2 regions of the Draconibacterium orientale genome follow, and region 1 is predicted to be linked to the other one. Evidence: riboswitches for the same ligand, from Rfam matches in the RefSeq annotation. Region 1 holds a riboswitch; the other holds the start of a gene.

What was found. Region 1 has a riboswitch for cobalamin ahead of nrdD (anaerobic ribonucleoside-triphosphate reductase). Riboswitches for the same ligand answer to the same signal wherever they lie in the genome.
Region 2: another riboswitch for cobalamin. It lies ahead of BMW53_RS15990 (ABC transporter substrate-binding protein); the one in region 1 lies ahead of nrdD (anaerobic ribonucleoside-triphosphate reductase).

What each region holds. Positions count from the first base shown of each region.
Region 1 covers NZ_FOHT01000003.1:107,778-112,208, forward strand. Annotated here, with positions in the region: gene BMW53_RS03145 (alpha/beta hydrolase) at 1-519, shown strand, start outside; cobalamin riboswitch at 1,293-1,495, shown strand; gene nrdD (anaerobic ribonucleoside-triphosphate reductase) at 1,659-3,779, shown strand; gene nrdG (anaerobic ribonucleoside-triphosphate reductase activating protein) at 3,772-4,233, shown strand; gene cobO (cob(I)yrinic acid a,c-diamide adenosyltransferase) at 4,224-4,431, shown strand, end outside.
Region 2 covers NZ_FOHT01000032.1:26,911-31,341, forward strand. Annotated here, with positions in the region: gene BMW53_RS15980 (ABC transporter ATP-binding protein) at 1-446, opposite strand, end outside; gene BMW53_RS15985 (FecCD family ABC transporter permease) at 448-1,458, opposite strand; gene BMW53_RS15990 (ABC transporter substrate-binding protein) at 1,478-2,284, opposite strand; cobalamin riboswitch at 2,355-2,540, opposite strand; gene truA (tRNA pseudouridine(38-40) synthase TruA) at 2,608-3,366, opposite strand; gene BMW53_RS16000 (Hsp20/alpha crystallin family protein) at 3,965-4,405, shown strand.

The sequences.
Region 1 (4,431 bases):
ATTGACAACAGCATAAAATACGAAACCTATGTAGCGCATGAATTGGTTGATTGGGTGGACAATTCGTTTAGCACCATTGCCTCACGCGAAGGACGTGCCATTACCGGACTAAGTATGGGTGGACACGGTGCCTTGTATCTGGCTTTCAGAAACCAGGATGTTTACGGTGCTGCTGGCAGTTTAAGCGGCGGAGTTGATATCCGGCCGTTTCCCAATAACTGGGATATTTCGAAACGACTGGGCACTTATGCTGAAAACAAGGGAAATTGGGAAGAAAACACAGTCATCAACCTGGTTTATAAACTAACGCCCGGAGCGCTTGAAATTGCCATTGATTGTGGTGTAGGCGACTTCTTTTACGGCGTTAACTGCAACTTACACGAAAAACTTCTTGAGCGAAATATTCCGCACGATTTTACCACACGCCCCGGAGGACACACCTGGGAATACTGGAAAAATGCGATTGCTTTTCAAAGTGTATTCTTTCACCACTTTTTTGAAAAAGGAAAGGAAGACTAAAACGGATAAAACAGCAATTAAGAAGCCTGATACTCATTTTGAATATCAGGCTTTTTGATACTCGGACGGGAATCGAATTACGCCCATAATGCACTCATAATCTACATGTTATTTCAACACAAATAGTGAGGTCTCGTTTTTGTCTCTCACTGGTTCATTTTCAATATTTTATAGCCTAAAAATACGAAAATGTAACCCCTTATTCAAATGTTGATTAATTCCCACGGATGTAGATGAAGAATATCTTTATAGTTCGAATATTTCATATCATCAAGAGAAACAACATACTTTTCATAGTTATCTTTTATCTGTAAAAGGTTGCCAAATTCCCTGTTTATAACATTTTCGTTGTTTAATAAATAGCATACCTGAATATTGAACCATCCAATTTTCGTGGACGGACACCTTTGTTAAATTGCCTCATATTTTATTACCATTTTTTAGACCAACGGGATGCTAAACTTGGGTTTTGGTCTGCCCAAAACATAAACTTGCTATCCTACCTCGAAAGGGTCTTTTTATGGAAATAAAGTTAGGTAACAGAACAGAGAAAGAAAACAGCAAACAAGCTCAATTTCAACCAAATAAAATAAATCTTGCTATTTTTTAAATAACAATAATAAATTCGATTTTGTGCAATAAAATATCATGAAGTCTTCTCAATTTTACGCAATTATTAACACGACAGAAGTGCTGAAAACAGAAGCCTTTTACTCATTTTATCAATTAAATTGTTTAAAACTCCAAATTACATTGTATACATAAAAACACTAAACTTGTTTTGGATTATTGGTTTATCGTGTAGCAACGCTATCCGGTATGAAAAGGGAATCCTGTTAAAATCAGGAGCTGTACCCGCAGCTGTAAGTCCATAAATGTGTTTTTGAAAATCTTTTGCCACTGTTCGCCAATTGACGGATGGGAAGGCTTCAGAAACAGGACAAGCCAGAAGACCTGCCAAAATCATTTTTAATAATTAGGCTTTCGGGAGTTGAAGTCTGGTTCGTAAGTAAAATAATTTTCTCGTTTCGTACCATCAGCAGATAATTGTTTTGAATGCGCACCTCTTGGCTTCCGGTTAGATTTTTTAATCATAAAATACGAGCAAAACAGCATATTAAAAACAAAAAAACAATAGTATGAGTAGTACGCAAATCTCAATCGTAAAAAGAGACGGAAAGCGGGTTCCGTTTTCTATGAATAAAATTAAAAATGCAATCAGGAAAGCTTTTCTTTCTGTAGGAAGTTTTGCAAGCGACGATGACCTTACCAACATTCTGCACCGGGTAAATATTCAGGAAGATATGAATGTTGAAGAAGTTCAAAACCAGGTGGAGCGTTCGTTAATGGCCGAAAACTATTTTGCCGTGGCTAAATCATACATGCTCTACCGCCAGAAACATTCTGAAGACAGGGAAACCCGTGATCGTATTAAATTTCTGATTGAATATTGTGCTGCCGGAAATGCTGCCAGTGGAAGTAAATTTGATGCCAATGCCAATGTCGATAAAAAAAACATTGCCACACTAATTGGAGAGCTTCCGAAAGGAAATTTTATCCGTTTAAACCGCCGATTGCTCACCGACCGCCTTTCGGATATGTTTGGGAAAGAGTTATCGAATAAATACCTTAATTTTTTAAGTCAACATTACATCTATAAAAACGACGAAACCAGCCTGGCTCCCTATTGCGCCAGCATTACCATGTACCCCTGGTTGTTGGATGGCACCTCGAAAATTGGCGGAAATTCAACTGCACCAACCAACTTAAAATCGTTTTGTGGTGGTTTTATCAACATGGTATTTATCGTTTCAAGTATGTTGAGCGGTGCTTGTGCAACACCCGAGTTTTTAATGTACATGAACTATTTTGTGGCAAAAGAATATGGCAACGATTACCACAAACGCAGCCACGAAACCGCTGATTTATCGGCAAGGAAACGCTCGATTGATAAAGTGATTACTGATTGTTTCGAGCAAATTGTTTATTCGCTTAATCAACCAACCGGAGCGCGAAATTTCCAGGCAGTATTCTGGAACATTGCCTATTACGATAAGTATTATTTTGAAAGTTTGTTTGGCGAATTTGTTTTCCCCGACGGAAGTAAACCTGAATGGGATTCGTTAAACTGGTTACAAAAACGTTTTATGCTTTGGTTTAACCAGGAGCGCACGAAAACCATGCTGACTTTCCCGGTAGAAACAATGGCAATGCTTACAGAAAACGGCGATACAAAAGATGAAGAATATGGCGAATTCACAGCAAAAATGTATGCCGATGGTCATTCGTTTTTCACCTATTTAAGCGATAATGCCGACAGTTTAAGTTCGTGCTGCCGTTTACGTAACGAAATTCAGGACAATGGTTTTAGTTACACACTGGGAGCAGGTGGCGTTTCAACCGGCTCGAAAAGTGTATTAACAATTAACCTGAACCGTTGCGTACAACAAGCTAAAAAGGAACGAATTCCTTACATTAATTTCCTTGAAGAAGTGGTTGACCTGGTACACAAAGTACAATTGGGCTACAACGAAAATTTAAAAGAACTACAGGAAAAAGGCATGCTTCCGCTGTTTGATGCCGGTTATATAAACATGGGGCGCCAGTACCTTACCATTGGTGTAAACGGCCTGGTTGAAGCCGCAGAATTCCTTGGAATTGAAATAAACGACAATCCTGATTACGCAGCATTTACCAGCGAAGTACTTGGTTTAATTGAAACATACAATAAAAAATACCGCACAAAAGACACCTTGTTCAATTGCGAAATGATTCCGGCCGAAAACGTGGGCGTAAAACATGCAAAATGGGATCGTGAAGATGGTTATTTTGTTCCGCGAGATTGTTACAACAGCTATTTCTATGTTGTAGAAGACGAGTCATTGAATGTAATTGATAGATTCAAGGTTCACGGGAAAAAATACATCGAACACCTAACCGGGGGCTCTGCATTACATATGAATTTAGAGGAACATTTAAGTGCTGCTCAATACCGCCAGTTAATTCGGGTAGCTGCCAAAGAAGGTTGCAATTATTTCACCTTTAATATTCCGAATACCATTTGCAATGAATGTGGCCATATCGACAAGCGGTATCTAAAAGAATGCCCAAATTGTAAGACTGAAAATATCGACTATTTAACCCGTATTATTGGTTACATGAAAAGAGTGAGCAGCTTCTCTGATGCACGCCAGAAAGAAGCTGCAAAACGCTATTACGCTCAAAAAAATAAGGAAGAAAAAGTGGAAGAATATGCTTAAATATTACAACTACAATATCGTTTTTCAGGAAATTCCGAACGAAGTTACACTGGCAGTAAATATTACCAATTGCCCGAATCGGTGTAAAGGCTGCCACAGTCCGCATTTGCAGAAAGATATTGGCGAAGAACTGAACGAAGTGCAAATCGTTTCCTTGATGGAAAAATACGCCTCATCTATCACCTGTTTTTGTTTTATGGGCGGAGATGGCGATCCTCAAAGAGTAGCAGAATTGGCTAATTTTATACGCCTTCATTACCCGGAAACTAAAACTGCGTGGTACTCGGGTTGTGCCAGGTTACCCGAAGCTTTTGACAGCACTAACTTTCAGTACATAAAACTGGGCGGATACGTAGAAAATTTAGGTAACTTAAAAAGCGATACAACTAACCAGCATTTATTCGAAATTCAGCAAGATGGTTTTATGAAAGATGTGAGTTATTTATTTCATTAAAAAACAAACAAACGAAAGGCTATACACAAGTTTACACCGGGAACGGAAAAGGCAAAACAACGGCTGCTTTTGGCCTGGCATTAAGAGCAGTTGGTGCCGGTAAAAAAGTATTCTTTGCCCAGTTTGTAAAAAGAAAAATCTATGCTGAAATTGAAGCTGTGAACAAGTTTCTGCCCGATATTACCATTAAACAATATG
Region 2 (4,431 bases), on a different contig from region 1:
GCAAGCTGTTGCTCGCCACCACTCAAGGCATTCATGTATTTTCCTTTCAGTTTGTCAACGCCCGTAAGCTTCATGTATTTTTCGGCAATGGCAAAATCCTCTTTGGTCTCGAAAAACTGAAATTGTTTGTGATACGGAATGCGGCCCATCAACACATATTCCTCCACAGTCATGCTGCCTATTTCAATATTCTGCGTAACAATGGCAATATTTTGAGCACGCTGCTTCAGATTCATTTTTCGCGTATCCAACCCCTTCAGCTCCATTTTACCTTTCAGCGGAGGAAGCTCTCCTGAAATTCCACGAAACAAAGTAGTTTTTCCCGAACCGTTTGGACCGATAATCCCCACAATGTCACCTTTTGCCACTGAAAAATCGATATCCTGGAGAATGAACTTTCCCGGATATCCGCACGAAAAATTTGATATTTGAAAAAACTGCTCCATGCTAATTCAGTTTGAAATGTGATTTGGAGCGACTCAACACAATAATGAAAACCAATCCCCCAATAAAACCGGTTATTACGCCAATCGGCAGTTCATTTGGCGAAATAATGGTTCGGGCAATGGTATCGGAAAGTATCAGAAAAATGGCTCCTCCCATAAACGAACCGGCCAAAAGGACACGGTAATCGTTGCCGATAATCAATCGGATTAAGTGCGGAATAACCAAACCAACAAAACCGATAACTCCGGCTACCGAAACGGCAATTCCGGTGAGTAACGACGCCACAAAAAACAGCAGTTTTATTGCTACGCCGGTGTTTATTCCCAAGTGCCGTGCTTTTACTTCACCCAGGCGAAGTGCGTTCAGCGTTTGTGCAAAAAAGTACGAAATTACCAGTCCGGCCAGCGATGAATAGAATGCAATGGCAATCAGAGAATTGTTCGACTCATCCAGCGATCCCATCACCCAGAAAACAATGTTATGCAGGTTTTCGGCGGTAGAAATCGACATCAGAAACATCATGGCCGAAGAAGACACAAAACTTACCATTACGCCAATCAATAACATACTGTTGATACTTAATCCGCCACGTTTTATACTTAACAGATACACAACAATGAGCGTAACAAGCGCCCCCAAAAAGCCAAATGCCGGAAGCGAAAAGAAGCTCAGAGTATTCAGCCCAAAAACAATGGCAATGGCCACTCCCAAAGCCGCACCACCGGAAATTCCCAGCGTGTAGGGCTCAACCAGCGGGTTTCGGTATATACCCTGCAACACCACTCCCGACAGGCTTAAAGCGCCGCCAACACCAATGGCCATCAATATTCGGGGAATACGGATTTTTGCTAGAACAGTGTATTCGATGCTGCCTTTATCCGACAAAATTTGTGGCAGTTGCATCAGCGAAACTTTTATTTCACCGGCCGATAACGACAACAAAACAGACACCAGCAACAACACCAAAAGTGCGGCTAAAAAAAGTATCCATTTTAAATATTTGCTGTTCATTCGTCTCTAACTTTTGGATTTACTCGCTTATAAAACGGTAAACATCTTTCAGTGCACTTGCAAAGTTTGCCGGTGTTGGGCTACAGGCTGTTTCCGAAGAAATCAGAAAAACCTTGTTGTTATTTACGGCCTCCATTCCTTCGTAAGTATTCCAAACCTTTCGTTCTTCCTTGCCAAAACCGCCCATTTCGGCAATGATTATCACATCCGGATTTTTTAGCAATACACTTTCGCGGGTTAAAGTTCCGTGTTTTAACCCGGAGGCAATATTTGTTGCATTACACAACAGCATAAAATCGTTCATGTAGGTATTGTCCAGCACCGAAAATACGGGATTGGCGCCAATCTGGAAAAATATTTTTGAAGGAGGCAGCTGCTTCGATTTCGCCTGAATTTCGGCCACCGTTTTACGGGCTTTTGCAACTACTTCTGTCGATTGATCTTCGCATCCGATAAGCTCGGCGATTTGTTGTGTTTGGGCACAAATTTCATCGAAAGTACGCGGCGTTTCCAACACCTCAACACGTAATCCCAGTTTTTCAAGAGTAGCAATATCCTGCGCTTTGGTCAATTTCATAGTTAGTACCATGTCAGGTTTCAAAGCGAAAATCCTCTCCACATTTACATCAACCGTTGAACCAATTTCTTCAATTCCATCATTTAAGGCCAACATGCAATAACTCGTACATCCCACAAGTTTATCTTTTCCGCCAACCAGGTAAATATTTTCGGTAATCGACGGTGCCAGCGAAATCACGCGTTTAACATCCTGTGCAAACACCGAAAAACCGGCAAGCAGCAATACCACGAGAATTTTAATCTTCATCCGTTTAAAATTAACAGGAAATCAGGTGCAGAAATCAATAGATTGATTCCCGAAACTTTGTTCCCGAAGTTCGTTCATCCATTTGCTGGCAGGTCTTCTGACTTATTCCCTTTGATCATTGCCTTCCCGTCATTGGCTGAACCGACAGTGGCGTGAGAAATGATCATTTTCTGAATTTACAGCTGCGGGTACAGTTCCGGATTTACACCGGATTCCCTAAACGCAATTGTGCGTAACCAACGCGCACAAAGATAAATAATTTTAAAGAGTACAAAATGCAGAACACAAACAGTTGTTTAAAAAATAAACATTTTGAAACTATTTCAACATTCACTCATAAGTTTTTTGGGGTATTCAATATCCACCAAAAATAGCCCCTGCGCCGGCGCTGATGCTCCTGCTGCCCCCCGATCCTGCTTTTCAATGATCTCACAAAACTGTTCGATACTGAGTTTGCTCTTCCCCACTTCCAACAGCGTTCCTACAATAGCACGCACCATATTGCGTAAAAACCGATCGGCTTTAATTGTAAATTTTAATTGTTCGCCATTTTTCGTCCATTCGGCGTGCATAATTTTGCAGTTGTTGGTTTTTACATCGGTATGCAGGCGACTGAAACTGGTAAAATCGGTGTAATTAAAAAGCCTTAATGCTGCCTGGTTCATTTTGTCCACATCGAGTGGTTTCAGGTATTTGTGGCTCGTTTCGGTTGCAAACGGATTTTTTTCGGTAGAAATAAAATAATGATAGGTTCGTGATAATGCACTAAACCGGGCATGTGCTTCCTCATCAACCGGCCACACTTTTTGCACAGCAATATCGGATGGTAAAAAACTATTGAGTTTATAAACGATGTCCAGATTTTCGGGAATACTATTTTGGGTATCAAAATGCAGAATAAAAAACGAGGCATGCACACCGGTATCGGTTCGTCCGGCACCAACAACAGCTATTTTTTCGCGCAGGATTTTTGATAGTGCGTCTTCCATCACCTCCTGAACAGAAACAGCATTAGGCTGAATTTGCCAACCATGGTAATTGGTTCCCTTGTAACTAAGTTGTAAAAAATAACGTTGTGGCATTTTTCTCGTTTTATCTGGGGGTAAAATTACAGAAAAAGTTGAAAGCACAGATTAACCAAAGTACCGGCAAAAAAATAGCCGCCTCTCTTTTTCAGAGAGGCGGCCCCAGTTAACCCCAAACACACGACTTCAGAACGAAGCCTAAAAGTTTTTGAAAGTGTTCATTAACTTTTTCAATCCTATCCCTTAGTTTCTAATGCAATTTTAGCTGTTTTAAAAGCAGGTTTTAATCCTCCAAAGCATCCGCTGTTACTCGTTATACTTAACAATTTATGGAGTTAAAACTATTCATTGTTTGTTTTAATTTGGCGGCCCTTTAAATGGGGCGTCAGGTTTATTTAATAAAATTAAAACATTAATTCATTAAAACCAAGAGTGATAAAGATGTTGTTTAACAATAAAGGCCCTAAACTGAAATTTTGACATTTTACAAATTACTGACTTCCAATCACATTCAAAACACGCACCAAACCAACTGACAACCAGACAGCTTAGCACTGAAATATTTTCACAAAATCAAAGATGGTATGGCATTTGATTTTTTCTTTTCAGCATGTTCAATGAATTGTTTAACCAAAAGTTAAAGGAGGATAAAGTCATGAAATTAGCAAGAAGAAACGAACCGTATTTTCCATCAGTCTTTGACAGGTTTTTCAACAATGAATTGATGGATTGGGATCACTCGAACTTTTCGAGCACAAACACTTCGTTACCGGCAGTAAACGTAAAAGAAACCGACGATGATTTTGTTATCGAGGTTGCAGCTCCGGGAATGAGCAAAAACGATTTTAACGTGAACTTTAAAAACAACGTGCTCACCATTTCTTCGGAAAAGAAAAACGAAAAAGAAGAAAAAAATGAGAACTATACACGCAAAGAGTTCAGTTACCAATCGTTTCAACGTTCGTTCACCGTTGCCGAAAATGCAGTAGTTGGCGAAAAGATTTCAGCCAAATACGACAATGGAATTTTACATATTATACTGCCAAAACGCGATGAGGTAAAACCTCAACCTGAAAGACAGATTAAAATTTCGTAAGGAGTAATAAAAACGTCGCTCAAAGA